3 regions of the Rhodococcus sp. NPDC057529 genome follow, and region 2 is predicted to be linked to each of the others. Evidence: riboswitches for the same ligand, from Rfam matches in the RefSeq annotation. Region 2 holds a riboswitch; each other region holds the start of a gene.
What was found. Region 2 has a riboswitch for glycine ahead of gcvP (aminomethyl-transferring glycine dehydrogenase). Riboswitches for the same ligand answer to the same signal wherever they lie in the genome.
Positions count from the first base shown of each region.

Region 1: another riboswitch for glycine. It lies ahead of gcvP (aminomethyl-transferring glycine dehydrogenase); the one in region 2 lies ahead of gcvP (aminomethyl-transferring glycine dehydrogenase).
Region 3: another riboswitch for glycine. It lies ahead of gcvP (aminomethyl-transferring glycine dehydrogenase); the one in region 2 lies ahead of gcvP (aminomethyl-transferring glycine dehydrogenase).

Region 1 covers NZ_JBHVEY010000013.1:114,309-124,287, forward strand. Annotated here, with positions in the region: gene ACFU5V_RS25135 (Dabb family protein) at 1-185, opposite strand, end outside; gene ACFU5V_RS25140 (mycofactocin-coupled SDR family oxidoreductase) at 221-1,051, opposite strand; gene ACFU5V_RS25145 (helix-turn-helix domain-containing protein) at 1,098-1,781, opposite strand; gene ACFU5V_RS25150 (creatininase family protein) at 2,144-3,001, opposite strand; gene iolM (scyllo-inosose 3-dehydrogenase) at 3,046-4,209, opposite strand; gene ACFU5V_RS25160 (Tm-1-like ATP-binding domain-containing protein) at 4,273-5,637, opposite strand; gene lipA (lipoyl synthase) at 5,670-6,695, opposite strand; glycine riboswitch at 6,914-7,007, shown strand; gene gcvP (aminomethyl-transferring glycine dehydrogenase) at 7,164-9,979, shown strand, end outside.
Region 2 covers NZ_JBHVEY010000003.1:520,406-530,384, forward strand. Annotated here, with positions in the region: gene gcvH (glycine cleavage system protein GcvH) at 1-349, opposite strand, end outside; gene gcvT (glycine cleavage system aminomethyltransferase GcvT) at 388-1,503, opposite strand; gene gcvP (aminomethyl-transferring glycine dehydrogenase) at 1,500-4,442, opposite strand; glycine riboswitch at 4,565-4,656, opposite strand; gene lipA (lipoyl synthase) at 4,953-5,882, shown strand; gene lpdA (dihydrolipoyl dehydrogenase) at 5,918-7,288, shown strand; gene ACFU5V_RS08340 (MFS transporter) at 7,310-8,662, opposite strand; gene ACFU5V_RS08345 (flavin-containing monooxygenase) at 8,814-9,979, opposite strand, start outside.
Region 3 covers NZ_JBHVEY010000042.1:27,339-37,317, forward strand. Annotated here, with positions in the region: gene ACFU5V_RS41195 (DUF881 domain-containing protein) at 1-232, shown strand, start outside; gene gcvH (glycine cleavage system protein GcvH) at 275-679, shown strand; gene ACFU5V_RS41205 (FHA domain-containing protein) at 977-1,501, shown strand; gene ACFU5V_RS41210 (MerR family transcriptional regulator) at 1,498-2,238, shown strand; gene ACFU5V_RS41215 (bifunctional nuclease family protein) at 2,388-2,861, shown strand; gene ACFU5V_RS41220 (MerR family transcriptional regulator) at 3,142-3,762, shown strand; glycine riboswitch at 3,832-3,955, shown strand; gene gcvP (aminomethyl-transferring glycine dehydrogenase) at 4,130-6,982, shown strand; gene ACFU5V_RS41230 (metallophosphoesterase) at 7,026-8,180, opposite strand; gene ACFU5V_RS41235 (substrate-binding domain-containing protein) at 8,177-9,964, opposite strand.

The sequences.
Region 1 (9,979 bases), on a different contig from region 2:
CTGGCGAAGGTGCCGACCACCGCGAAGTCGGAGTTTCCGGGGTTAAGGCCGGCATCCGAGCCACACAGATAGCTGTGCACACCGGGAAGGGAGCGCACCAGTTCTTCGAGTGACCGGCGCACCTCGTCGGCGACGTTGTGCTTCTCCGGTACCCACCGGAACGTCACGACATGGGTGAACGGCATGTCGTCCTCTCTGCTGGGAACTGTTCGGTCGTGGGCTACTTGGCGAGCATGCCCGCGTCGACGGGAATTGCTGCGCCGGTGATGAATCGGGCATCGTCGGACACCAGGAAGAGGATCGCGTTCGAGACGTCCTCGGGCTGAACCCACGGGGTGTCGAGCAGGTGGATCGAGGCGAAGCCGTCCTTGGCGTCGTCGAGGGTGGGGCTCTCGAGGTCGGGACGGAACATCTTGATCACCCCGGTGTTGGTCATCATCATGGTTTCGCAGTTGCTCGGGTGCAGCGAGTTGACGCGGATGTTGTGCGGAGCAAGCTCGTTGGCCAGTGCCTTCGCGAGTCCGGTGACGCCGTGCTTGGCGGCGACGTAGTGTCCGATCTCGTTGAGGTTCCGCAGGCCGGCGGTGGAGCTGGTGAGAATGATCGATCCGCCGTTACCGGCGTCGATCATGGCCTGGGCGCCCGCCCGGACGGTCTTCCACACACCGGTGAGGTCGATCTCGATCATTTCGTCGAACTGCTCTTCCGACATGGTGGCGAGCTTGCCGTAGGTACAGACGCCGGCGTTGCCGAGGATGATATCGAGGCGCCCGAACTGTTCGACGCCCTCCTCGACGGCCGCGGACAGGGCCGCCAGGTCGCGGACGTCGGCGATCCGGCTGACGATCTTGCCGCCGGCCGCTTCCACCAGGCGAACCGTTTCCTGCAGGTCGTCAGCGGAGGCCATGGCGTAGGGAGCGGACTCCACGGGGGCGCAGATGTCCACCGCGATGATGTTGGCGCCTTCTTGCGCCAGCTTCACCGCGTGCGAGCGTCCCTGACCGCGGGCGGCGCCGGTGATGAAGGCGACCTTGCCGTCGAGCTTTCCCATTTGATTTCTCCTCCGCTTTTGGACACGAGGGTCTTCTGATCTCAGGTCAGAAGGATTTCGGCGTGTCGATCCAGATGTATTCGCTTACTTCGTTTGCAACGTTTTCAATTTTGTGGGGGGTGGTGCTTTGGAACCAGATCGAGTCGCCGGGGTTGAGGAAGTACACCTCGTCGGCGAGGGTGATTTTGAAGCGTCCTTTCAGGACCATCGCCCATTCCTCGCCTTCGTGGCTGTACAGCTCGTCGCCGGTGCTGGCGCCGATCTCGTACCGGCCGAAGATCGCCTCGAGGACCTCCGATTCGTTGGGCGACGCCAGTTCGAAATGCACGCCCTGGGCCTTCATCGAGGTGCGCGCCTCGTGCCCGTTGTCGCTTGCCGAACTGATGGTGATCCGTTCCTTGGCGCGGATCACGTGACCGTTCATTTGTGAGGGCGCGGTGAAGAAGTACGTGATACTGGTTCCGAGCGCGGCCGCCACACGCTTGAGGGTCGAGATCGACGGTTCGGTCTTTCCCCGCTCGACTTCGCTGATGACGGAGGATGAGATCTCGGCACGCTCGGCGAGCGCACGAATCGAGTAGCCGTGCTCTGTGCGCAGCGCTCGCAGCCTGTCACCGATCGAACCCACATCCGCCGGATCATCCGTCACGTCCGTCATCTCTTCCTCCATCTCGTCTGAAGCCGGGCCGGTGAACAGCGCCCCTGCGCGGTATCGGCCGGGCTTCCTCACCGTGCCGAAGGTTACTTCGGGCCGAGTCCAGTCTACGTCGGGGTGTTCGGTTTGGCGAACATCGCGCACACGCCGTTTCGATCCCGTTCGGTGTCTATTCCGACCGAATCCTTATGGGAGTGAACAACTCAAAGGTGGCAATTTGCCCGTCGACGGTCGGGAGCGACCGATAGCTCTCTGTGAACTTGTTCGGAATCTCGGCCACTGGGGGGAGGTGGATACCCGGGTAGGGCGAGTGGAAGACATCGCCCTACCCGGAAGCTTGGGTTCCGAGCCGCGAGGGGCTCGCCCCTACACCAGGGAGTCCGGACCGGCCGAGGGATCGGCGTGGGGCGGCCGCTGGTGTAGGGGGTGGGGCGGGGTCAGGCCTTCAGGATGTACTCACGCTGGGTGATGTCGACCTTGACCTTCTTGAGCTCACCGACGGCGTCGGCGAGGTGCTGGGAGAACCGGTCGAAGATCTGTTCGCCCTTCTCCGCGGTGGCACGGAAGGGGTTGCCGATGACGCCGTGCGGGGCCATCTCCTGGTGCTCCATCGGGAAGTAGAAGTACTCGTAGCCCTGGAACTCGACGTCGGGGCTGGCGTCGACCTTCTTGAAGGACTCGGGCAGCCATTCGGGGGCCTGCGCGCGGGTGTCGAGGCCGCGGTCGAGCTTCACGTTGTCGCGCTTGTACGCCATCATGATCGACGTTTCCTGCTCGCTGGCGTGCCAGCCGGCGGTCTCCTCTGCGGTGTTCTCCATCAGGTCTTCGATGATGCCGAGGTAGCGCTCACCGTAGGGCTTGAACATGCCGAGCAGTGCACCTGTCTCGTACCGCAGGGTACGGAAGACCTCGTCGGTGACCTTGGTGTTGGAGGTGTGGCCGTTGACGAAGATGATGCGGTTGAAGCCGTGGTGGATCAGCGAGCGGGCGGTGTCGTAGATGATGCCGCGGACGGTGTCTCCACGGAAGGTGATGGTGCCCATGCCGTTCTCGGCTTCGCGGAGGTGGTGCGGGCTGTAGCCGGTCCAGATCGGCGGGCCGTAGAGCACGCCGGCCTTCTCGGCTGCGCGCTTGGAGACCTCCATGGCGTTGTAGATGTCGGTGCCGATGGGCAGGTGGTAGCCGTGCATCTCGACCGCGCCCATCGGGATGAGGATGGTGTCGTCGGTCTTGAGGTATTCCTGGATGTCCGGCGGTGCGAGGTCGGTGATCAGGCGCGAGTGCAGTTCGGTCATGGGAGAGGCCTTTCTAGGGTGTTCGATACAGGTGTTGGTGGTGGTCAGAGCTGCGGCTTGACCAGAATCTTTCCGTTGCCGCGTGCCTTGGTTTCGTCGATGGCGTCGACCAGCCCGGCGAGGGGGAATCGGCGGGTGATGGCGTGCTCCATGTTGATTCGCCCGGCGGCCATCAGGTTGATGACGTTCGGGAAGTCCCAGGTTCCGGAGTGTCCGACGGTTCCGTAGAAGGAGCCGGCCTTGAGCTGGATGTTGATGAGGTTGATCTGTGCCGCGTTGGCGTCCATGCCGGCGACGATGACCTTGCCGCCGACTCCGAGGGTGTCTTCGACGCCGCGCATCACGGCCTTGGTGTTTCCGCTGGCCTCGACGACCATCGCCGAGCCGTTTCCGCGGGTTTCGGTGAGCACCGCGTCGGCGGCGTCCTCGTTGATCGGGTCGATGGCGTGCGTCGCTCCGAGCTTGAGGGCGAGTTCGCGACGCTCGGCGATGGGCTCGACGAGGAAGATCTTCGAGGCGCCGGCGGCTTGTGCGAGTGCGACCGAGGCCAGCCCGATGGGTCCGCCGCCGAACACCGTCACCGCACCACCGGGCTTGAAGCCGCCGCCGCGGGTGAACATGCCCTCGTACGCGACGCTGGTCGGTTCGGTGAGGGCGCCGACCTCGAGGGTGGTTTCCTCGTCGCCGTATCGGTCGAGGACCGCGTCGAGGGGCCAGCAGAACCGGGCGTCCACCTTGACGTACTGGGCGAAGCCGCCGTTGACGGTGAAGCCGAGGTCTTCGATGTTGCGGCACTGGTTCCAGTACCCGCCGCGACATTCGCGGCAGTTGCCGCACCACTGGATTTCCTCGACGGCCACGAGTCCGCCGACACGCAGCTCGGTGACGTCCTTACCGGCGGCGACGATCTTGCCGGCGAACTCGTGGCCGGTGATGACCGGGGCCTTGAGGTGGTACGGGAGCAGCATGTACCCCTCGTCGTCGGTCTCGAACATGTGCACGTCCGAGCCGCACAGCCCGCAGGCACCGACCTCGACGACGACCTCGGTGGGACCGGGTTCGCCGGGGTCGGCGATCGTCCGGAGGTCGACCGACGGGTTGCGGTACGCATCGCTGGCGATGCGGGCCCACTGGCGTTCTGCGTCGCGGTCCGAGATGCGTGCAGATGCACGCGGGGCCCACTCTGCTTCGAGAACTACTGCTTTCATCGGTGTCTCCGATCGATCGTGTTCACTCGCGGATGGTTGAGGATGCAGCTATCAGGCCCGTCCTTAGCGATGGGCATAGCTACCGCGCGGGGTTGTGGTGATGGATGCCTCCGCCGGGGCGGCAGACGGTGCGTGACGGTCACGGCTTTCGAGCAGAGGAACGAAATCTGCAAGTATGTGGTCGATAAAGGCGGGATCGTTGATGTGAACGTCGAGTTTGGTCAGTTCGATGTTCGGCTCGAGGCACGATTCGAGCACCGTGGTGAAGGCGCGATCGGCTTCCGGATCCCAGAAGACCTGGCCCGGCGCGTTGGGCACCGACAAGCCCGCGGTCGGGACGTACACCCGGGTCGGGCCGACACTGTTGTTGGCCTTTGCCGCGAATGTTTCTGCTACCCGCATCATTTCGGATGTGGTCAGCCGCACCAGCGTGAGTTCGGGGTTGTGCCCGAAGTAGGTGCGTCCCGGAAATTGTCGTTGGGTGTCGGCCAGCTTGCCGCAGGTGATGAAGTCGACGCAGCCCGGAACGAGCACCTGAGGGAGTCCGGCCTTGCCGGCCGCCTCCATCCGGTGGGGACCGGGATCCATCAGGCCACCGATGAGGTGTCCGCTCAGCTCCGTGGTCGTGAAATCGATGACCGCGTCGACCTGTCCCGCTTGGACGGCGTTCTCGAGCGCCCGGCCGCCGGTGCCGTTGGCGTGGAAGGCAACGAAGCCGAAGCCTTTGCCTTCGAGGTGTTTCTGGGCACGCTCGAGCGCGGGGGTGGTGTTGCCGTTCATCGACACCGCCACGGTGATCGGCCGCTGACCGGCATCCGCGGTCGGGGCGGCGAGCGCGGCGGCGGCCGCGGCACCGACGATGTAGCCGGCGGCGCTTCGGTAGATCTCGCTGGTCACCGAGTTGATGCCGATGATGTCGGCGACCGAGTGCAGAACGGCGATGTCGCTGATTCCGACGTAGGGGTCGAAGGTCCGGTTTCCCGAGGCCAGCGGCGAGACGATGAGTTTGGGGAAGCCGAAGGGCAGGTACTGCAGGGCAGGGCCGGCGATGTGCGTTCCGGCCCCTCCCATACACACGGCGCCGTCGATCTCGCCTTCGGCGACCATCGCGCTCAGGAGGCGACTGACGCCCGACCGCAGGGCGCTGACGGCCTCACCGCGCGGTAGTTCGCTGATCGCGGCGATCGAACTTCCCGCCGCGGCGGCGACCGTCGCCTGGTCGATGAAGCGGCGAGTGCCGATCACCGCGTCCGAGGGACGCTGCGCCGTCCGAGCCGAGGTGTCGAGCATGATCGCGATCCCACCGAGCCGCTCGATCTCATCGCTGAGGGCTCCGAGTTCAGCGGCCTTGGTGTCGAAAGTACCGATGACCACGACGATCGGAGCCGCTTCGCTCCTCGCGGCGCCGGGCCGCCTTGCGCTTGTCATGAGAAGAACGCTAGACCTGTTTACCGAACAAATCAAGAGTATTCGGCAACTTTTGATCGGAGTTCCGAACGAACTGCTGTTTCATTCGGAGTTTCGATCGGAAGTCCGCTCAATCCGGACGCTGGAGGCTGCGGGGTGAGGCGGGCGGCGACGGCCGCCGCATGCAGGCGACCGGCGCGATACGAGGAGCGCACCAGCGGCCCCGACATCACGCCGGCGAAGCCGAGTCCTTCTGCGTGGGTGGCGAGTTCGGCGAACTCATCGGGGTGCACCCACCTGTCGACAGGAAGGTGGCGGGCAGAGGGGCGCAGATACTGGGTGATGGTCACCAGGTCGCATCCGGCGGCGTGGAGTTGCTCGAGGGCTTCGTCGACCTCGTCGCGCCGTTCACCCATCCCCAGGATCAGGTTGGATTTGGTGATCAGGCCCGCGGCTTTCGCGCGGGCGAGCACGTCGAGGGATCGATCGAAAGTGAAGCCCGGTCGAATTCTGCGGAAGATCCGCGGCACGGTTTCGATGTTGTGGGCGAGCACCTCGGGCCGGGCCCCGAAGACCTGAGTCAACTGCTCCGGCACTCCGGAGAAGTCCGGGATGAGCAGTTCGACCCCGGTCCCGGGGCAGAGGTCGTGGATGATCCGGACGGTTTCTGCGTACAGCCAGGCCCCGCCGTCGTCAAGATCGTCGCGAGCCACACCGGTCACCGTGGCGTACTTCAGGTTCATCGTCCGCACCGATTCGGCCACACGCCGCGGCTCGTCCCGATCGAGGTCGACCGGCTTGCCGGTATCGATCTGACAGAAGTCGCAGCGGCGGGTGCACTGGTCTCCGCCGATCAGGAAGGTGGCCTCGCGGTCCTCCCAGCATTCGAAGATGTTCGGGCATCCGGCGGAGCGGCAGACGGTGTGCAGGTCCGCGGACTCGACCAGGGCGGAGATCTCCCGGAACTGAGCGCCGATACGAACGGGGGCTTTCATCCAGGCCGGCTTGCGTTCGACCGGGGTCTGAGCGTTGCGGACCTCCAGACGCAGAAGCTTGCGGCCGTCGCTGGTCACTGACATGGCGATTCCTCGGGTCGGGGTGATCGGAATGCCGAACAGCGTGGGCGGTCGCCCGACGCTCGCTCCCCAGAGTGCCGCACCGAACCCGCGAACACAAGAACAGATCGCCCCAATTGAGCGGAATTCCGCGCAGTTTTCTCGATTGTTACCAATCGGCGTGCGGAACTCCGAACATTTTGGGTACAGTGGCGGGGCACACAACAACCGCACATGCCGTTCGATGCGTGTCAGGAGATGCCCTGCCGAGGCAGGGCCGCCGTAGGAGCAAGTTCCTCCCCGGGAATCTCTCAGGCCCAGTACTGACACGCAGAGGCAACTCTGGAGAAAGCGTCGCGAACGCTTACCGAAGGTGAAGAGCGCCCCAATACTGTTGGGGTGCCCAATCTCTCAGGTGACAGGACAGATCGGGGAGGGCCGCGCTCTGCGCTCGACGTCGAGTCGAGCAGAACCGACCATTGGAGGTCCTTCGTGTCCCATCCCGACATCGCACCCACGTTCCAAGACCGGCACATCGGCCCGTCCGAGACCGAGATCGCGCAACTGCTCGAGGTCCTCGGATACGACTCCCTCGACGCCCTCGTCTCGCGTGCCGTTCCGTCCCAGATCCGGACCGCGCAACCGCTGAACCTGCCTTCCGCCCGCGCGGAACAGGATGTGCTGGCCGACCTGCGGACGATCGCCGGCAAGAACCGGCCGCGGGTGCAGATGATCGGGCTCGGCTATTACGACACCATCACTCCCGCCGTCCTGCGTCGCAACATCCTCGAGGCGCCGGGCTGGTACACCTCGTACACCCCGTACCAGCCGGAAATCTCCCAGGGCCGACTCGAGGCGCTGCTGACCTTCCAGACCGTCATCGAAGAGCTCACCAGCCTCCCGGTCGCGGGTGCCTCGCTCCTCGACGAGGCCACCGCCGTCGCCGAGGCCGTCCTGCTGATGCGCCGCGCCAACAAGTCCCCCTCGCGCCGGGTCCTCGTCGACGCCGGCTGCTTCCCGCAGACGCTGTCCGTTCTGCGCGGCCGCGCGGACGCCGTCGGCATCGAGCTGGTCGTGACCGATCTGGACCGCGGCTTGCCCGACGGGGAGTTCTTCGGCGTCGTCTACCAGAATCCGTCGGTCACCGGCGGGGTGCGGGATCTGAGCGAGTCGATCGCCGAGGCGCACCGGCGGGGCGCCCTGACCACGGTGGCCACCGACCTGCTCGCGCTGACCCTGATCACCTCCCCGGGCGAGCAGGGTGCGGACATCGCCGTCGGGTCGGCCCAACGGTTCGGTGTGCCGCTGTTCTTCGGCGGCCCGCACGCCGGATTCATCTCCGTCCGAGGCGGTCTCGAACGCATGCTGCCGGGCCGGTTGGTCGGGGTGTCCAAGGACGCCGACGGCTCCCCGGCGTACCGGCTGGCGCTGCAGACTCGCGAGCAGCACATCCGCCGCGACAAGGCGACCAGCAACATCTGCACCGCCCAGGCCCTGCTGGCGAACGTGGCCGCGATGTACGCCGCCTATCACGGCGCCGAGGGACTGCGTGCGATTGCCGGGCGGGTGCACTCGCACGCCGCGCACCTGACCTCCGGACTGCACGCCGCGGACATCGAGACCCTGCACTCGAACTTCTTCGACACCGTCGTCGCCCACGTCCCGCACCGGGCCGGTGTCATCGTCCGCGCCGCCAACGCGGACGGGATCAACCTGCGCTACATCGACGCCGACCACGTCGGGGTGTCCTGCGACGAGCACACCACCGGCGAGATCGTCGAGCGGGTCCTGGCGGCCTTCGGTGCGGCCCTGGCCCCCGTCGACACCTCCTACATTCCGCCGACACTGACCCGGACCTCGACCTTCCTCCAGCACGAGGTGTTCCGGCGCTACCGTTCGGAAGCGGCGATGCAGCGGTTCCTGCGCAAGTTGTCCGACAAGGACCTCGCCCTGGACCGGACGATGATTCCGCTCGGCTCGTGCACCATGAAGCTCAACTCCGCGGTGGAGATGGAGCCGATCAGCTGGCCGGAGTTCGCCGGCATCCACCCCTTCGCACCGGCCGACCAGACCGAGGGCTACCGCGAGCTCACCGACGACCTCGAACGGTGGCTCTGTGAGATCACCGGCTATGACCGGGTCTCGCTGCAGCCGAACGCCGGCTCCCAGGGCGAGTTGGCGGGTCTGCTCGCCATCCACGGCTATCACACCGCCAACGGCGACACCGACCGCACCATCTGTCTGATCCCGCAGTCCGCGCACGGCACCAACGCAGCCTCCGCGGTGCTCGCCGGGATGCAGGTGGTGGTCGTGGCGACGGCCGCCAACGGCAACATCGACCTCGACGATCTGCGCGCCAAGATCGACCGGCACAGCGGCAAGATCGCCGCCATCATGCTCACCTACCCCTCCACCCACGGGGTCTACGAGAACGACGTCCGCACCGTGTGTGAACTCGTCCACGACGCCGGTGGGCAGGTGTACATCGACGGGGCCAACCTCAATGCGCTGGTCGGCCTGGCCAGGCCGGGCGAGTTCGGTGGCGACGTCTCACACCTGAACCTGCACAAGACCTTCTGCATCCCGCACGGTGGTGGCGGTCCCGGTGTCGGCCCGGTCGCCGTGCGCGAGCATCTGGCCCCGTTCCTGCCGTCCGACCCACTCGCGGCCGACCCCGCCAGCCCCCCGGTCTCCGCGGCGAACTACGGCTCCGCCGGCATCCTGCCGATCACCTGGGCCTACATCGCACTGATGGGACCGGACGGACTCACCCGGGCCACCGAAACCGCAGTACTGTCGGCCAACTACCTCGCGGGCGCGCTCGCTCCCTACTACCCGGTGCTTTACACCGGCGACGGGAATCTGGTCGCCCACGAATGCATCCTCGATCTGCGTGCCCTGACCAAGGCGACCGGTGTGAGCGCCGAAGACGTGGCCAAGCGGCTGATCGACTACGGATTCCACGCCCCCACCCTGTCGTTCCCGGTCAACGGGACCCTGATGGTCGAACCCACCGAATCGGAAAACCTCGAGGAACTCGACCGGTTCATCGACGCCATGATCGGCATCCACGCCGAGATCCAGCGGGTGGCCGACGGCACCTGGCCACTCGAATCGAGCCCGCTGCGGCAGGCCCCGCACACCGCCGCCCAGGTCACCACCACCGAGTGGACGCTGCCCTACACCCGGCAGGAGGCCGCCTTCCCGGTGCCCTCGCTGCGCGAGAACAAGTACTTCCCGCCGGTCCGGCGGATCGACGGAGTACACGGCGACCGCAACCTGGTGTGCTCGTGCCCCGCACCCGACGC
Region 2 (9,979 bases):
CCGCGGACGGCTGGACGGCGAACAGCCAGCCCTCCCCGTACGGGTCGGAGGTGACCAGGCCGGGGTCGTCGACGGCGGCAGTGTTGATCAGGGTCACCCGGCCGCTCACCGGCGGGTACAGCTCGGAGACGGTCTTGGTGGACTCGACCTCGCCGCACGATTCGCCGGCGACGATGGTCGTCCCGACCTCGGGCAGATCGACGAAGACGAGTTCGCCGAGCGAGTTGACGGCGACGGACGTGATGCCGACGCGGACGGGCTCGTCGGGCAGCTCGGCGCCCGGTTCGATCAGGACCCATTCGTGGTCGTCGGTGTAGCTGCGGTCGTCGGGGAAGGCTGCTGAAGACATGGCGGTACCTTTTTCGGGGCCGAAGGGAGTGGGAGGGTTCAGGAACGGCGGTAGAACGGCGATGCGGTGACCACGAACGGTTCCTTCTTGCCGCGGATGTCGACGGTCAGCTCGGTGCCGGGCTCACGGAACGCGATGTCGACGAACGCCAGCGCGATCGGATGTCCCAGCGTCGGGGACAGGGCGCCGGACGTGATCGTGCCGACGGCCGCTCCGCCGGTCGCGTCGTGAACGGTGTATTCGGCGCGGGCGGCGCGGCGTCCGGTGCCTGCGAGACCGACGAGCACCCGCTGCGGGGCCTGCTCCGACAACGTCTGCAGGGCGTCGCGGCCGACGAACGCCTTGTTCAGCCGGACCACCTTGCCGAGGCCGGCCTCGTACGGGTTCGTGTCGAGGGTCAGTTCGTGCCCGTACAGCGCCATTCCGGCCTCGAGCCGCAGGGTGTCGCGGCACGCGAGACCCGCGGGGACGCCGTCCCGCTCCGTGGTGGCGGCCAGCAGTGCACGCCACAACGCCACGGACTGCGCGTTCGGCACGTACAGTTCGAAGCCGTCCTCGCCGGTGTAGCCGGTGCGGGCCAGGAGGACGTCGATGCCGGCGACGACCGCGCGGGTGACCGCGTAGTACTTCAGTTCCGCGACGGTCTCCACCTGCGGGGCGGGGACGAGGGACTGCACGATGTCCTGGGCCGCCGGTCCCTGCACGGCGATCAGCGCGGTCTCCGCGGACTGGTCGTCGACGTTCGCCGAGAAACCGTCGGCGCGCGCCGCCAGTTCGCGGTACACGGCCGGGGCGTTCGCAGCGTTCGCGACCACCAGGAAGTGCTCGTTGGCGAGTCGGTAGACGACGAGATCGTCGATCACGCCGCCGTCCGCGTTGCACAGGAGCGAGTACTTGGCCCGCCCGACACCGATCTTCGACAGCTCGCCGGCCAGCGCGTAGTCCAGCAGTGCGCCGGATTCCGTTCCGGTGACGGCGATCTCACCCATGTGCGAGAGGTCGAACAGTCCGGCGGACGTGCGGACGGCGTGGTGTTCGGCGAGTTCGCTGTCGTATTTCAGCGGCATCTGCCAGCCCGCGAAGTCGGTGAAATGCGCTCCGAGAGCGCCGTGCTCGTCCAGGAGTGGGGACGCGGGTGTCGTGGTGACGGTCATGCGAAGGCCTCCTCGAGGGCCGGGGAATCAATGTCGGTGGTGTTCTCGAAGGCCTCGGGCGCGGGGCACGAGCACACGAGGTTGCGGTCGCCGTGCACGCCGTCGATGCGGCGCACTGGCGGCCAGTACTTGCCGGCCCGCAGCGACGCGACGGGGAAGGCGGCCAGGTGCCGCGGGTAGGGCAGATCCCAGTCGTCGGCGGTGACCTGATCCGCGGTGTGCGGGGCCTGACGCAGCGGGCTGCGTTCGAGCGGCCACACGCCCTCGCCGACCAGGTCGATTTCGCGGCGGATGGAGGTCATCGCCTCGATGAAGCGGTCGAGTTCGGCCAGGTCCTCGGATTCGGTGGGCTCCACCATCAGGGTGCCGCTGACGGGGAACGACAGGGTGGGGGCGTGGAAACCGTAGTCGATCAACCGCTTTGCCACGTCCTCGGCGGTCACGCCGGTGGCCTTCGTGACGGGTCGCAGGTCCAGGATGCATTCGTGCGCCACCAGACCCGAGGGCCCGGTGTACAGGACGGGGAAGTGTGCGTCGAGCGACTTCGCGACGTAGTTGGCGGCCAGCACCGCGGACTTGGTGGCCTCCGTCAGCCCGTCCGGGCCCATCAGCGCGATGTACGCCCACGTGATGGGCAGGATGCCGGCGGAGCCGTAGTTCGCCGCCGATACCGGAGTGCCGAGTTGGTCTCCGCCGAGCGGGTTGCCGGGCAGGAACGGCGCCAGATGCTTGCGCACCGCGACCGGTCCGACACCGGGGCCGCCGCCGCCGTGCGGGATGCAGAACGTCTTGTGCAGGTTCAGGTGCGACACGTCGCCGCCGAACTTCCCTGGCTGGGCCAGGCCGACGAGCGCGTTGAGGTTGGCGCCGTCGACGTACACCTGGCCGCCGGCCTCGTGCACGAGATCGCACACCGTCCGCACGTCGTTCTCGTACACGCCGTGGGTGGACGGGTAGGTGAGCATGATCGCGGCGATCGTGCCCTCGTGCGCGGCGATCTTCGCGCGCAGGTCATCGAGATCGATGTTGCCGTTCTCCGCGGTCGCGACCACGACCACCCGCATGCCCGCCAGCACCGCGGACGCGGCGTTGGTGCCGTGCGCGGACTGCGGGATCAGGCAGATGTCGCGTCCGTGGTCGCCGCGGCTGTCGTGGTAGCCGTTGATGGCCAGCAGCCCGGCCAGTTCGCCCTGCGATCCGGCGTTGGGCTGCAACGACACCCGGTCGTATCCGGTGATCTCACCCAGCCACCGCTCGAGGCCGCGGATGAGCTGCAGGTAGCCGCTGGTCTGTTCGACCGGGGCGTACGGGTGGATGGACGCGAACCCGGGCCAGCTGATCGGCTCCATCTCCACGGCGGAGTTGAGCTTCATCGTGCACGAGCCGAGCGGGATCATGGTGCGGTCGAGCGCGAGGTCCTTGTCCGACAGGGCGCGCAGGAAGCGCAGCATCGCCGTCTCGGACCGGTGCTCGTGGAACACGGGGTGCTGCAGGTAGTTCGACGTGCGCAGTAGCGACTGCGGCAGCGCGGAGACGGTTCCCGCCTGGGCTCGCGCGCCGAACGCGGCGAGGACGCGGTCCACGATCTCGTCGGTGGTGCACTCGTCGCAGGCGACCGCGACGTGGTCCGCGTCGACCAGCCTCAGGTTGATGCCGGCGCGGTCGGCGCGGTCGACGACGTCGCGCGCCCCGGCCGGAACGTGCACCAGCACGGTGTCGAAGAAGCTGTCGTGGACCACCGAGTGTCCCGCCGTGCGGAGGCCGCCCGCGACGGACGTGGCATGTCCGTGGACCCGAGTCGCGATGGCACGCAGCCCTTCCGGGCCGTGATAGGCGGCGTACATGGCGGCGACGTTCGCGAGGAGCGCCTGCGCGGTGCAGATGTTGCTAGTCGCCTTGTCGCGCCGGATGTGCTGTTCGCGGGTCTGCAGCGCCAGCCGGTAGGCCGTCTTCCCGTCGACGTCGACGGACACTCCGACGAGCCGGCCGGGGAGCATCCGCTCGAGTCCGCCGCGCACGGCCATGTACCCGGCGTGCGGCCCGCCGAAGAACAGCGGCACACCGAAACGCTGGGCGGATCCCACCGCGATGTCGGCGCCCTGCTCGCCGGGCGGCGTCAGCAGCGTCAGCGACAGCAGGTCGGCCGCGACCGTGGTCAGCGCGCCGCGCTCCTGGGCGGCGGCAATGAGCGGGGCCAGGTCGCGCACGTGGCCGCTGGCGCCGGGCGCCTGGAACACGACGCCGAACAGGTCACCGTCCGGAAGTCCATCGGTCAGCTCGGCCACCTCGACGTCGATGCCCACCGACTTGGCCCGGCCGCACACCACCGCGAGGGTTTGCGGCAGACAGTCGGCGTCGACGACGACCCGGTTGGTCCCCGACTTCGCCTTGTTCGCGCGCCGCATCAGCAGCACCGCTTCCATCACCGCGGTGGCCTCGTCCAGCAGGGACGCACCGGCGAGGGGCAGCGCCGCCAGGTCTTCGATGACCGTCTGGAACGTCAGCAGCGCCTCGAGCCTGCCCTGGGAAATCTCCGGCTGATACGGCGTGTACGCGGTGTACCAGGCCGGCGACTCGAGCATGTTGCGGCGCAGAACTGCGGGCGTGATGGTGTCGTGGTAACCGAGGCCAATCATCTGGACGCGGGTCTCGTTGCGCTCCGACAGCGTGCGCAGGTCGGACAGCACCTGCTGCTCCGACCGTGCCACCGGCAGGTCCATGGCCTCCGAGCTGCGGATCTGATCAGGCACCGCGGCATCGACGAGCTGATCGAGCGTGTCGTAACCGAGGGCGCCGAGCATGCGCTGGGTGGCGGAAGCGTCGGGGCCGATGTGGCGTGACGGAAAATCGCTGGTGAGAGGCGCGCTGCGATGCGCGTGGCGGGATTCGACTGGCACGAGGTGACTCCGGTTTCGTTGAGTCCGGACCGCACCGGACATCGACAAGGGGGCACCTCCCCGCTCTGTCCTGAAACCTGAGAGTTTGGGCGCACCGCATGCGCGGCGTGCTCTTCACCTTCGGTAAGTACCGGCCTGCGGCCGATTCTGTTCTCCAGAGTTGCCTCTACGCTGCGGTACTGGGGCCTGAGAGATTCCCGGGGAGGAAGTTGCTCCTACGGCGCCTCCGACAAGGAGGTTCTCCCGCTGCGCGTCAACGGCGTATTCAGTTGTGGTTGGCCAAACAGTACACAGGCGTGACGGGTTTGTCTCCCCAGGCTCCGTCCCGGTCGCCGAGCGGGCGACGATGTTGCCAAAACGCCTCGTCGTTTGGCATCCTCGAGTGATCCTCGCTCGGACGTGACCGCACACGCCGATCGGTGAGAGCCCAGACAGCCTCGAGTGCAACGGTTGTCGTCGTGTGCTCGCCCTCCCACTTACTGTTCCCCGGTGCCGCGCTGCCCGAGGGATTCGCAAACCGACCGGTTTCGTCCGGTCATAGGAGTTCCCTACATGACTGCGCACCCTGAGGGCCGCCGCCTGCTCCGCCTCGAAGTCCGCAACGCCCAGACCCCGGTCGAACGCAAACCGTCGTGGATGAAGGTGCAGATGCGGACCGGCCCCGAATACCGTGATCTCGCCGCCCTCGTCGAACGCGAGAGCCTGAACACCGTGTGTCAGGAAGCCGGATGTCCCAACATCTTCGAATGCTGGGAGGACCGTGAGGCCACGTTCCTCATCGGCGGTAGCCAATGCACCCGGCGGTGCGACTTCTGCCAGATCGACACCGGCCGTCCCGCGGCCCTCGACCGGGGAGAACCCCGGCGGGTCGCGGAATCGGTGCAGACCATGGGCCTCCGGTACGCCACCGTCACCGGCGTGGCGCGCGACGATCTGCCCGACGGCGGCGCCTGGCTGTACGCCGAGACGGTCCGGCAGATTCACGAACTGTGCCCGGGCACCGGGGTCGAACTGCTGATCCCGGATTTCAACGCCGACGCCGCACAGCTGCGCGAAGTGTTCGACACCCGCCCGGAGGTACTCGCGCACAATGTGGAGACCGTTCCCCGGATCTTCCGTCGCATCCGGCCTGCCTTCACCTACGAGCGTTCCCTCGACGTCATCACGCGGGCCAGGGAGGACGGCCTGATCACCAAGTCGAACCTGATCCTCGGGATGGGGGAGACCACGGACGAGGTGATCCAGGCACTCCGGGACCTGCATGCCGCCGGCTGCCAATTGGTCACGATCACCCAGTACCTGCGGCCCTCGGCCCGGCATCATCCGGTGGAGCGGTGGGCGAAACCGGAGGAGTTCGTGATGCTCGACGGGGTCGCCCGCGAGATCGGATTCCTCGGCGTTCTGTCCGGGCCGCTCGTGCGGTCGTCCTACCGGGCGGGCCGCCTGCACGCCGAAGCGGTCGCCGCGACCGCTGCACTCTGATGTCGATTCCCTTTCCGTTCCCTCAAGGAGTTCCCATGTCCCGATCTGCAGATGTCGTCATCCTCGGCGGCGGTTCCGGCGGCTATGCGGCCGCGATCCGTTCGGCCGAACTGGGCCGTTCGGTCATTCTGATCGAAGAGAACGAACTCGGCGGCACCTGCCTGCACCAGGGGTGCATTCCGACCAAGGCGCTGCTGCATTCCGCCGAGGTCGCCGACAATGCCCGCACCGCCTCGCGGTTCGGGGTCGACGTCACGTTCGGCGGGGTCGACCTCGAGAAGGTACTGAGCTACCGGAACACCGTCGTGACCCGCCTGCACAAGGGCCTGCAGGGCCTCGTCGACTCCCACGGCATCACCGTCGTCAACGGTCGCGGACGGCTGGTCGGACCCAACGGTGTCGAGGTCGACGGCGAGCTGATCACCGGCGCCGCCGTCGTACTGGCGACGGGCTCGTCCCCGAAGACGTTGCCGGGCATCAGCATCGGCGGCAGGGTCGTCACCAGCGAGCAGGCGCTCGTGCTGCCGACGGTCCCGAAGAAGGCGATCATCCTCGGCGGCGGCGTCATCGGAGTCGAATTCGCCAGTGTGTGGGCGTCGTTCGGCGCGTCGGTGACGATCGTCGAGGCGATGCCCAGACTGGTGCCGAACGAAGACGAGACGGTCTCCAAATATCTCGAACGGGCGTTCCGTCGTCGCAAGATCGCTGCGAAGACCGGGGTGCGGGTCACCGAGGTGGCGCAGGACGAAGACGCCGTGACCGTCACCCTCGACTCCGGCGATGTGCTCGACGCCGACGTCGTGCTGGTCGCGGTGGGCCGCGGTCCGAATACCGCCTCGATGGGGTACGAGGAGACCGGCGTCGTCCTCGACCGGGGATTCGTGGTCACCAGCGACCGGCTGCGCACCACGGTGCCGAATGTCTTCGCGGTCGGCGACATCGTGCCCGGCCTCCAACTCGCGCACCGCGGGTTCCAGCAGGGCATCTTCGTGGCGGAGGAGATGTCCGGACTCCGTCCGGACGTCATCGACGAGACCGGCATTCCCCGCGTCACGTACTCCCACCCCGAGGTCGCGTCGGTCGGGTTGACCGAGACCGCGGCGCGGGAGAAGTTCGGCGAGAACGTCCGGACGGTCGTCTACGACCTCGCCGGCAACGGCAAGAGCCAGATCCTCGGGACGTCGGGGGCGGTCAAACTCGTGGTGACGCCGGACGGCGTCGTGGTCGGTGTGCACATGGTCGGCGACCGCGTCGGCGAACTGATCGGCGAGGCGCAGCTGCTGTACAACTTCGGGGTCGACTCCGCCCAGGCGGCGAAGTTCGTGCACGCCCACCCCACCCAGGGCGAGGCCCTCGGCGAGGCACTGCTGGCGGTGGCCGGCAAACCGCTGCATGTCCACGCCTAGGCCCTCCGGGCCCGTGAGTGGTTAGCGAGTCTCTGCACTCGTTAACCACTCACGGGTGGCGGAGCCGCCGGTCTTCTCGAATCGCAGTCGCGACACGGCGATTCCGGCGAGCAGGAAGGACACGGCGACGAGGATGTACAGCTGCGTCGGCGACCAGTTGCGGTCGAGGAGGGCGCCCGCGACGATCGGGGACGCGATGGCGCCGACGCGTCCGACGCCGATGCCCCAGCCGACTCCGGTGGCGCGGACGGCCGGGGAGTAGACCGACGGCGTGATCGCGTACAGCCCGGCGATGCAGCCGTTGGCGAAGACGCCGATGAGGGCGCCGAGCCCGAACGCGACGACGATGGACGCGGTGGCGGGAACGAAGACGACGAGGAGCGCCCCCGCGATCGCCAGGTACGCGATGAGCACCCGCTTCAGGGCGAACCGCGCCGACAGAGCGCCGAGCAGGGTGGCGCCGAAGATGCCGCCGAGGTTGAGGAGCACGCCGCCGGTGACGCCCTGGTTCGCGGACATGCCCGCCTCGACCAGCAGTTTCGGCGTCCAACTGGTGACGAAGTAGAAGCCGAACATCGCCGTGAAGAACGCGAACCACACCAGGAGCGTGCTGCGGCGCCGCTCCGGGGAGAGGAGCACGCGCACCGCGAATCCGGCGTCCGCAGCGGCGGCGGCGCGCGGTGCGGGCAGTTCGTCGAGGGGCCGCTGACCGGCCCGCCGCGCGAACGCGTTGATCCGGTCGAGGGCATTGGCCGGGCGACGCACGAGCAGGAAGTCGATCGATTCGGGGAGTCGCGCGTAGACGACGGGGATGATCACGGCCGTACACAGGCCACCGAACAGGAACACCGAGCGCCAGCCGAGCGAGTTCTGCAGCACGACGGCGATGACGCCGCCGAGGGTGGCGCCGACGGCGTAGCCGGTGGAATTGAGGCTCACGGCCAGCCCGCGCCAGCGGTTCGACGCGTACTCACTGGCAATGACGTTGCTGCTGGCGAGGATTCCGCCGATTCCGACCCCGGTGAGCGCGCGGAGCAGACCGAGTTGCATCGCGTTCTGGCTGACCGCGGACAGCAGCATGCCCGACGACGCCAGCGCCAGGCACAGCAGGATCATGGCGCGGCGACCGATGGTGTCTGCCCACGGCGCCAGGAACAGCGACCCCGCGGCCATGCCGAACAGCCCGGCACTGAGCAGGAGACCGACGACGGAGCCGGACAGCTCCCACTCCTGCGACACCGACTGCGCGGTGAACGCCATGACGAGGACGTCGAAGCCGTCGAGCACGTTGAGTAGACCGCAGATGGCGACGGCGCCCCATTGGTAGCGCGTCATCGGACTGCTGTCGATGCGTTCGCGTAGGTCGAATTGCATGCTCGGGACCTGCTCTTCCTCGGAGGTGGGCTGTGATGTGGCTCACGACCCACTTACCGTGGCGGACAGGTCACCCGTTTCCAACTCCGATTCCGAATGTCGGAAGACACGACCCGTGAGTACTTGTCAACCGCGGGCGGTTAACAAGTACTCACGGGCGGAACACCATCGCGTCGTCGACGATCTTGCCGTGCCGCAGTGTCACCAGGTCGCGGAAGTAGTTCATCCGGAGCCGCCACGGCGCTTTCGACCCCTGCTTCGGGAACGACTCCACCGACCGCAGCACGTAGCCGGCGGCGAAGTCGAGGAACGGCTCCTCGTCGACTGCGCTGTCCCGTTCCGGGGAGCATTGCGCGAATCCGTTCGCGTCCATGTGCGTGAGCAGCCGGCAGACGTATTCGCACACCAGGTCGGCCTTGAGCGTCCAGGACGCGTTGGTGTAGCCGATGACGAACGCGAAGTTGGGCACCCCGCTGAGCATCATCCCCTTGTACGCCATGGTCTCGGTGAGGTCGATGTCGCGGCCGTCGACGGCGAGAGTCATGCCGCCGAACGCGAGCAGGTTCAAACCCGTTGCGGTGACGACGACGTCGGCGCGCAGCTCGTCGCCGGACTTCAGCGTGATCCCGGTTTCGGTGAACGTGTCGATGTGATCGGTCACGATCGACACTTCGTCGTTGCGGATGGAGCGGAACAGATCCCCGTTGGGCACGAGGCACAGTCGCTGATCCCACGGGTTGTAGCGGGGCGTGAAGTGCTTGTCGATGTCGTAGCCCTGCGGAAGCCACTTCTCCTGGAGTTGCCGGATGCGGCCCTTCATGAATTCCGGGTACCGCCGGCACAGTTGGTAGATCGCCGTCGCCACCGACGCGTTCTTGAGCCGTGTCAGCGCGTAGGCGAGCCGCGTGGGCAGGTGGCGCCGTAACTTGTTGGCCAGCTTGTCTTTGGCGGGCATCGAGATGATGTACGTGGGCGAGCGCTGCAGCATGGTCACGTGCGCGGCCTCGGCGGCCATCGACGGTGCCAGCGTGACCGCGGTGGCCCCGCTGCCGATGATGACCACCCGCTTACCCGCGTAGTCGAGGTCCTCGGGCCATTTCTGCGGGTGTACGACTTGCCCGGCGAACCGGTCGATGCCCGGGAACTCGGGGGTGTAGCCCTCGTCGTAGCGGTAGTACCCGCTGCAGGACATCAGGAAATCGGCGGTGAACCGGAGCGTCTCACCGGTGTCGGTGCGCTCGGCGTCGATCGTCCAACAGCCGTTCGCGGTCGACCACTCGGAGCGAACGACCCTGTGCCGGAACCGGATGTTCCGGT
Region 3 (9,979 bases), on a different contig from region 2:
GTCCGGTTCGGCGGGCGGGGTGTCGGTGGACGGCCGCAAGGTGAACGCCCCCTACGGAGTTGTCGCCATCGGTGATCCGCCGACTCTGGCGGCGGCGCTGAACATTCCCGGCGGGGTCGTGGACACCGTCGCGCGCAGCGGTGGACAGTTGACGATCGAACAATCGCAGCAGGTCACGATCTCCGCCTTGCGGGAGGCGAAACCTCGCCAATACGCTCAGCCCGGAAATTGATCTTCGCATCCGCCCGCGGATTGCCATCGAAAGGACGCCACTGTGAGTGAGCTCGAAATCCCCGCCGATCGTCGGTACACCGCCGAACACGAGTGGGTCGAGCGGACGGGGCCCACGACGGTACGCGTCGGCATCACCGATTTCGCGCAGTCCCAGCTCGGCGACGTCGTGTTCGTGCAGCTTCCCGCGGTCGACGAGGACGTGACGGCGGGCGAATCGTTCGGCGAGGTGGAATCCACCAAGAGCGTCTCCGACATCTTCGCCCCGCTGACGGCGAAAGTCGTTGCCGCCAACGCTGATCTGGACGGCAACCCGGAACTCGTGAACTCCGCCCCCTACGGGCAGGGGTGGCTGGTGGAACTCGGCGTCGACGACGAGGCGACCCTCGACGCCGCACTGGCCGAAATGCTGGACGCCGCCGGGTATGCAGACATCACGGCAGGATAATTTCCCGTCGAACACGAGAAGCGGTAATCGGATAGTTTCGGAAGGTGCCGACAGCCCGGAAAACGGGGTTGCCGGGGAGATCCGCTGTCGGAATACCGGTTCGTAATGTACTGGCGGCCTGTCTCACTACACGCACCGGCGTGCGCAGGGTACGGTCAATGTTGAACGCATGTGCCGTGTCGGGGCGCAGGTCCGTAGTTTGAATGTGATCGTGGGAGTTTGCACAGAAGTTAATGTGCACGGGAACCGAATTATGTAGTACCGAGTGGCATTGCGTAGTCCAGCGAATCTTGCTGGATGATCGAACTAGGAGGAGAAACGGTGAGCGAGAACGGCAACGACGCGGTCTATGGGGAGACGCCGGCGGAAACCACGTCGGTCTTCCGCGCGGACTTTCTCAATGAGCTCGACAACTCCTCGGCAACCCAGGCTCCGGAGGCTCCGGTGTCGGGTGTGGAGGGACTGCCCGCGGGCTCTGCTCTGCTCGTCGTCAAGCGTGGACCGAACGCAGGGTCGCGCTTCCTGCTCGACCAGCCGACGACGTCCGCAGGACGGCATCCCGACAGCGACATCTTCCTCGACGACGTGACGGTCAGCCGTCGTCATGCGGAGTTCCGCCAGGAGGACGACGAGTTCCAGGTGGTCGACGTCGGCAGCCTCAACGGCACGTACGTCAACCGCGAGCCGGTCGACTCGGCAGTCCTCGCGAACGGCGACGAGGTGCAGATCGGCAAGTTCCGGCTGGTCTTCCTGACCGGACCCCGGACCACGGCCGGTGGGTCGCAGATCGGTGAGACGTCAGCTGGTGCGGGTAGCCAATGACCGCGGTGCGGCAGCAGCAGGCGCATTCGGGGATGTCGATCGGCTCCGTGCTGGATCGACTGCGCCCCGATTTTCCTGATGTGACGATCTCGAAGATCCGGTTCCTCGAAGCAGAGGGTCTCATCAGCCCGCAGCGCACTCCCTCGGGGTATCGGCGATTCTCGATCGCCGACACTGAACGACTGCGCTACGTCCTGACAGCGCAGCGCGATCAGTATCTGCCGCTGAAGGTCATCAAAGAGCAGCTCGAGGCCATCGACAGAGGTGTGGCCACGGTCGGCGCGGGCGATTCTTCGCCGCGCCGGCCGCGCGCGCTCACCGTGGCCCCGGGCGAAGTGTCCCCGGAGGAGTTCCGCACCGACCGCGAGGTGCGGATCAGCCGCGACGATCTGATCTCCCGGGCCGGAATCGACGAGAAGTTCCTCGGCGAGCTGACCCGGGGCGGCCTGGTCGTTCCCGGGCCGGCGGGGTTCTTCGACGAGGACGCGGTGACACTGGCGCGCACCGCGAGGGCGATGTCCGAGTTCGGCCTCGAGGTGCGGCACCTGAGGGCATTCAAGCTGGCCGCAGACCGCGAGGCCGGATTGGTCGCGCAGATCGCCGGGCCCGTGGCCAAGGGCCGCGACGCGGGCGCGCGCGATCGCGCCGAGGAGATGGTGCGCGAACTGGCCGCGTTGTCTCTGACGTTGCACACCTGCCTGGTGAAGTCGGCGGTCCGAGGTGCGCTCGATCGGTGAGGTGAGCTCACCGGTGGTCCCGCTTCGGAACTTCCCAACGACGCTGCGCTCGAACGGCTGTACGGTCGAAGAGCAGACACGAATCGAATAGAATCCTGGTACGGCACTGTGTGCCGCGGACGGACCATTGCAGGGTGGAGGCAGACGCGATGAGCGAAATGCACGTGATCGGAGTTCGTGTCGAGCAGCCCCAGAACCAACCTGTCCTGCTGTTGCGGGAAACCGACGGCGAGCGGTATCTGCCCATCTGGATCGGGCAGACCGAGGCCACGGCCATCGCACTCGAACAGCAGGGTGTCGAGCCGGCGCGCCCGCTGACCCACGACCTGATCAAGAACCTGATCGAAGCGTTCGGCCGCACCCTGAAGGAGGTCCGCATCGTCGACCTTCGCGAGGGCACGTTCTATGCCGACCTGGTGTTCGACCAGAACACCCGCGTCTCGGCCCGCCCGTCCGACTCCATCGCCATCGCACTGCGCATCGGGGTCCCGATCTTCGCCGAGGAAGCGGTGCTCACGGAGGCCGGTCTGGTCATGCCCGACGAGCGCGAGGACGAGGTCGAGAAGTTCAAGGAATTCCTCGAGTCCGTGTCGCCGGACGATTTCAAGGCCACCGACGGCTAGTTTCTCCTACGGAAGAGCCGCTTGCGCAGTAACGGTTGAGGTTCTTCCGGCGCGTTGCGTTGACCCCGTCTCCTCGGAGTCATAGCGTTCGGTGCAGTGATTTTCTGCCCTGCAGATTGTATCGGGCGTACGCTGAGTAGGTTCAGGGTACGGGCTTGCTCGATGTCACTGGTGGCGCTTGCGCCGCTCGACGTGCTGCGGATTGCCGCGGACACTGGCGACGCGCGTCACAGGCGCACTGATCGTCGGGTTCAGTGCAACATGCGAGAGGGAGTAGTCAGTGGGAGATCGGCCGCAGGAGAATGCGCTGAATCTTGCGCCCGGCGACAACGTTGCCGAGCCCGAATTCAGCTCCGAGGAGATCCAGCCGGGTCTCTTCCCGGACGATTCGGTGCCCGACGACCTGGTCGGATACCGCGTCCCCATCGCCTGCCAGATCGCGGGAATCACCTACCGTCAGCTCGATTACTGGGCTCGCACGTCCCTCGTGGTGCCGTCCATCCGCGGCGCGGCCGGGTCGGGTAGCCAACGGCTGTACTCGTTCAAAGACATCCTCGTTCTCAAGATCGTCAAGCGCCTGCTCGACACCGGAATATCCTTGCAGAACATTCGCGTGGCCGTCGACCACCTCCGGAAGCGCGGAGTGCGGGACTTGGCCAAGATCACACTTTTCTCGGACGGGACCACGGTCTACGAGTGCACGTCCGCCGAGGAGGTCGTCGATCTGCTCCAGGGCGGGCAGGGTGTGTTCGGTATCGCGGTCAGTGGTGCCATGCGCGAACTGACCGGCACCATCGCCGATTTCCCGGCGGAGCGCGCCGACGGCGGCGAGAGCGAGCAGAGCCCCGAGGACGAGCTGGCGTCGCGGCGCAAGAACCGCGCGAGCCGCAAGACGGGCTAGACCACAACCCCGGAACCCCGGCGCTGGTGGCGCCGCTGTCTGTGCTCGTGACATAGACTGGCGGTGCGTCGACGCCGTGCGGGAGAGTTCCGGGCACTGCATGCACAGCAGCATCGTGTGTGCGGAAGTTCGGGCGCCGAAGGAGCAACACCTCCCCGTCAATCTCTCAGGCACACAGGACCGTGCGGGCTCCGACGCCTCTGGAAAGCGGTGGGAGCACCCACCCGCCCACGGGGAAAGGGCTGTCCTCGCACGCGAATGACGGTACCGAATCTCTCAGGCGCTCGATCCGAGCAGGCGACAGAGGGGGAGGGGCGTTCCGCAGAGCGGGGCGTGTCCTGATCCTCCGAACTGCTTGGGAGTTGTCGTGATCGACGCTGGAAGCCGTACATTCGCCGATCGTCATGTCGGCCCGAACGCTGCGGAACTCGCGCACATTCTCGAACTGGTCGGCGCGGATTCGCTCGACGACCTGGCGTCGAAGGCCGTTCCCGCCGTCATCCTGGACGGGGTCACGGGCGGCATCGCCGACGGCCTCGACGCCCTGCCCGCACCCGTCTCCGAACACGAGGCGCTCGCCGAACTGTCCGCACTCGCCGCGCAGAACACCGTGGCGACGTCCATGATCGGACTCGGCTACTACGACACCCTCACCCCGCCGGTTCTGATTCGGAACATCATCGAGAACCCGGCCTGGTACACGGCCTACACGCCGTACCAGCCCGAGATCAGCCAGGGCCGCCTCGAGGCCCTCCTCAACTTCCAGACGATGGTCGCCGACCTGACCGGCATGGAGGTCGCGAACTCGTCGATGCTCGACGAGGCCACCGCCGCCGCCGAGGCGATGACGCTGCTGCGCCGGGCGAGCAAGAGCAAGTCCCCGCGGTTCGTCGTCGACGCCGACCTGTTCCCGCAGACGCTGGCCGTCGTCGAGACCCGGGCCGAGCCGCTCGGCATCGACGTCGTGGTGGCCGACCTCTCCGCCGGCCTGCCGGACGGCGACTTCTTCGGCGTCCTCGGGCAGATGCCCGGCGCGTCCGGCAGCATCGCCGACTACACCGACGTGATCGCCGCAGCCCACGAGCGCGGCGCACTGGTCGCGGTCGGGGCGGATCTGCTGGCGCTGACTCTTCTCACCCCACCCGGCGAGATCGGGGCCGACGCCTGTTTCGGGACCACCCAGCGGTTCGGTGTCCCCATGGGCTTCGGTGGCCCGCACGCCGGTTACCTGGCCGTGCACACCAAGCACGCACGCCAGCTCCCCGGCCGTCTGGTGGGCGTGTCCGTCGACGCCGACGGCGACAAGGCGTACCGGCTGGCGCTGCAGACCCGCGAGCAGCACATTCGCCGTGAGAAGGCGACCTCGAACATCTGCACCGCGCAGGTGCTGCTGGCGATTCTCGCCGCCATGTATGCCAGCTACCACGGTGCCGAGGGCCTGAAGGCGATCGCCCTGCGCGTGGCGAACACGGCACACTCCCTGGCGGCCGCACTCCGCAGGACCGGGGTCGTCGTCGTGCACGACCAGTTCTTCGACACGATCCTCGTACGCGTCGACGGCCGGGCCGCGGACGTGGTGACGAAGGCGAAGGACGCCGGCATCAACCTGCGGCTCGTCGATGCCGACCACGTCGCCGTCGCGTGCGACGAGGCCACCACCGACGACGACGTCGCCCGCGTGCTGGGAGCGTTCGGCGGCGACGGCGCCGTGGCCCCCGAGACGGGCACGTCCGTTCCGGACGCGCAACTCCGCGGATCCGACTACCTGCAGCACGAGGCGTTCACCCGATACCGCACCGAGACGGCGATGCTGCGCTACCTGCGGGCATTGTCGGACAAGGACATCGCCCTCGACCGCAGCATGATCCCGCTCGGTTCCTGCACGATGAAGCTCAATGCGACCGCCGAGATGGAAGCGATCACCTGGCCCGCCTTCGCCGGACTGCACCCGTTCGCGCCCACCGGGGACACCCCGGGAATTCTCCGCATCATCAAGGACCTCGAGAACTGGCTCGTCGCGGTCACCGGCTACGACGCGGTCAGCCTGCAGCCGAACGCCGGCAGCCAGGGCGAGTACGCCGGGCTGCTCGCGATCCGCAACTACCACCTCAGCCGCGGCGACGATCACCGCGACACCTGCCTCATCCCGTCGAGCGCTCACGGCACCAACGCCGCGTCGGCGGTCATGGCCGGGATGCGGGTCGAGGTCGTCGCGTGCCGCCCGAACGGTGACGTGGACCTCGACGACCTGCGGGCGAAGATCGCCGACCACGCCGAGCGCCTCGCGGCGATCATGATCACCTACCCGTCCACCCACGGTGTGTACGAGCACGAGATCGCGGACATCTGCGCCGCCGTCCACGACGCAGGCGGCCAGGTGTACGTCGACGGCGCCAACCTCAACGCCCTGGTCGGTCTGGCCCGGCCCGGACGGTTCGGCGGCGACGTCAGCCACCTCAACCTGCACAAGACGTTCTGCATCCCGCACGGCGGCGGCGGCCCCGGTGTCGGTCCGATCGGTGTGCGGTCGCACCTCACACCGTTCCTGCCCGGACATCCGCTCGCCCCGGAACTCGGCACCGCGGGCCCGATCTCCGCGGCCCCGTACGGCAGCGCGTCGATCCTGCCCATCACCTGGGCGTACATCCGGATGATGGGCGCCGTCGGACTGCGCCGCGCCAGCCTGACCGCCATCGCGTCCGCCAACTACATCGGGCGCCGCCTGGACGAGTATTTCCCCGTCCTCTACACCGGCGAGGGCGGAATGGTGGCCCACGAGTGCATCCTCGACCTTCGGCAGATCACCAAGGACACCGGTGTGACCGTGGACGATGTCGCAAAGCGCCTCGCCGACTACGGTTTCCACGCTCCGACGATGAGCTTCCCGGTGGCGGGCACGCTGATGGTGGAGCCCACCGAGAGCGAGAACCTCGAAGAGATCGACGCCTTCTGCGAGGCGATGATCGCGATCCGCGCCGAGATCGACCGCGTGGGCTCGGGGGAGTGGACGGTGGACGACAACCCGCTGCGCGGTGCCCCGCACACGGCCGGCTGCCTGGCGGCGGAATGGAATCACCCCTACACCCGCGAGACGGCGGTGTTCCCCCGAGGGAAGGCCCGGCCGAAGGTGTGGCCCGCGGTGCGGCGCATCGACGGCGCGCACGGCGACCGCAACCTCGTGTGCTCCTGCCCGCCGATCTCCGCGTTCGAAGGAGCATGACACCGGAGGGCCGTCCCGCTTCGGCGGGGCGGGCCCTCCGCGATCAGTCCGCGCGCACCAGTTCGAGGATCGTGATCTCCGGTGGGGCGCCCACCCGCACGGGCGGGCCCCACGCGCCGACGCCGCGGGTCGTGTACAGGACGGTGTTCCCGATGCGGTCGAGTCCCGCCACCGACGGCTGCTGCAACGGCACCAGATAATTCAGCGGCCACATCTGGCCGCCGTGCGTGTGCCCCGACAGTTGCAGGTCCACACCGAGATCCGACGCCTCCAGGGCCTGCCGCGGTTCGTGCGCGAGGAGCACGACGAACGTCGACGGATCGCGTCCCGCGAGCGCGGCGGGAAGGTCCGGCTCGTACGGCGCCGGCGACGAATAGTCGTGGATACCCGCGATGTGGATGACGGCGCCGCCGCGGGCGATGGTCGCGTGCTCGTTACGCAACGTCCGGATGCCCAGTCCGTCCCACACGTCGAGCCACCGGCCACCGTCGTCGGCGTAGAACTCGTGGTTGCCGCTGACCCCGAACACCCCGAGCGGGGCGTCGAGGTCGCCGAGCGGCTGTAGATCGGGCGCAACCTTCGCGACGGTGCCGTCGACCAGATCGCCCGCGATCGCGACGAGATCCGGCCGCTCCGCGTTCACCAGATCGACCACCCGCTGCGTGAAATCGACCCCTCGTGCCGGGCCGACGTGCAGATCGGAGACGAGCGCCACACGCACACCGTCGAACTCGGCGGGGAGACGCTGCAGCGGAACCCGGACCCGCACGATCCGCGGTCGAGCGGCCTCCCGCACCCCGTAGCCGGCGGCGCCGACAGCACCCACCACCACGACCGCGGTGGCGATGCGCAGACCACGTCGACGCGACAGGTCGACCTGGTCGTCGCGCCCTCTGCCGCGCAGGCGGGCGAACAGCCGGGTGAGCAGCGACACCAGGGCGACCAGGAGAAGTCCGAGTACCAGATAGAACATGGCGCCGAGCCACACCCAGCCCACCCAGCCCGGTGGACGCGCCCACCCCGGGTCGAAGGCTTCGCCGCTGCCCACGCCGATCACGGCGAGAACCCACAAGGCGACGAGGGTCACGTCGACGACCACCGACCAGGGACGCCCCACACCGGTGGCCCGGATCAGCCGCCGATGAAGCCACCAGGTGACGAGCGCGAGGAAGACCGCGAAGACCACGAGCCTCGTCACGACAGCAGCTTGCTGATCGCGGTCGGCAACGCCGCACCGTCCGAGGACGCGACCTTCTCCAGAGACCCTCCGGTGCGATCGGCGAGTGCCTGCAATGTGTTGAGGTCCGGATTCTCGCCGATCGTCACCACGTCGATGCGGACCGGCTTCGACGTACTCGAGGCCGCGGCGATGGCGGACAGCAGATCCGCGCGCGCGACGAAGTCGTCGTTGGCGCCGTCGGTGACGAGCAGGACCGAATTGGTCCGGCCCGGCGTGTATCCGTCGACCGCGCTCTTGTACGCGGCCTCGAGCGAGGTGTAGGTCGAGGATCCGGTGGCGGACGTCGCCTTGGCGAGCCGGGCGTCGAGGGCCTGCCTGCGGGTGCCCTCGGTGAATCCGCCCGCCGACAGGGGACCGGTGGCGACCACGGTCGTGTACGGCCGGGACCCGTCGAGGGTGGTGCTGTACTCCCACAACCCGAGGTTCGACGAGTCTGGGGAACGATTCACGTGGGCGGCCAGCGCCGCCGTCGTGTTCGCCAGTCGCGTCGACGTCCCTTCGCGTTCGCCCATCGAACTGGACACGTCGAGCAGGACGGTGGATGTGCGCGGCGAGATCGGATTCCGGATCACCTGCATCAGCTCGGCCGCAGCGGCGGCGTCCGCAGGAACCAGGGTGGACTCGAAACCGGGGAAGGCCAGCGCGGTGTCGTCGGGGCGGGCGAGCCCCTCGACCCGGAAACCGGCGTCCGCCAGGACCTGCGCCTGTTCGGGTCGACGGACGAATTCCGCGAACTGCGCGGCGGCACGGCTCTGCGTCTCGTCCACGGACGGGCCCGCCAGGACGGCCGCCGGGTGATCTGCCACGGGTGTCGGGCCTTTCGGCATCGTTGCGGTGATGTCTGCCCCGGGTGCGTCGCGCAGAACCTGATAGATCTGCTGTTCGGTGGTCGCGACCGCATGGACGTCGGAGGTGGCAGGGTCGCCGGGCTCGGCGAGCGCGGTGAGTGCCTCCCGCGTCGTCGCGGGTTTCGTCCCCGTCGATGCCTCGTAGCCGAGCGCCAGATCGGTGAGTGCCGACGTGACGGGAAGGGAACGCGCCTGCTCTTCCGTCACCGGACCGGTGCTGCTTCCGGTGACGGCCGCAGCGACCGCTTCGACGGCCATCTCCGTGCTCTCGGCGCCGGGGCCGACGGGGAGTGCCAAGCCGAGACCGCCCCAGCCTGGAAGACCGAGAGTCCCGAGGGAATCGCGCCCGGTCTGGAGGGACGGCAAGTCTTTCCAGTCGAGCGCCGTCGTGCCCGGTGCGTTCGCGAACGCCGTCCGGACGGCGAGGACCACCGGGCTGGTCGCCAGCGGACGTGCCTCACCGCTGATGACCCCGGTCGCCGACACCTGCTTGACCGAATGCGAGCCGGACGGAATCCACAGCGCGGGGCGGGGGCCGTATGCCTCCGCGTCCCACGGGCCGTCGGGGCCCGCAGACAGGGCGTCGCGCACGGTGTCGGACGCGACTGCGGTGACCGTCACCGACACGCACTGGTCGCGGATCACCGGCGCCGTCTCCGTGTAGCGGTCGGCGAGGGTCTGCAGCTGGGGTGCGATGTCGGGGTCCGCCGCGACCGCGAGCACCGATTCGCCTTCGACGCAGGCGCCGGCGGCCGCCGCTCCCTGATCGTTGATCCGGTCACGCAGTTGGATCCAGCCCAGCACGCCGAGCACGAGCACGACGACGAGACCGAGCGCGATCACAGGCCCCTTGCTGATACCCCTGGCGCGCGATTCGCCGCGATGCTGCCCCACGTGCCTTCCAGCCCC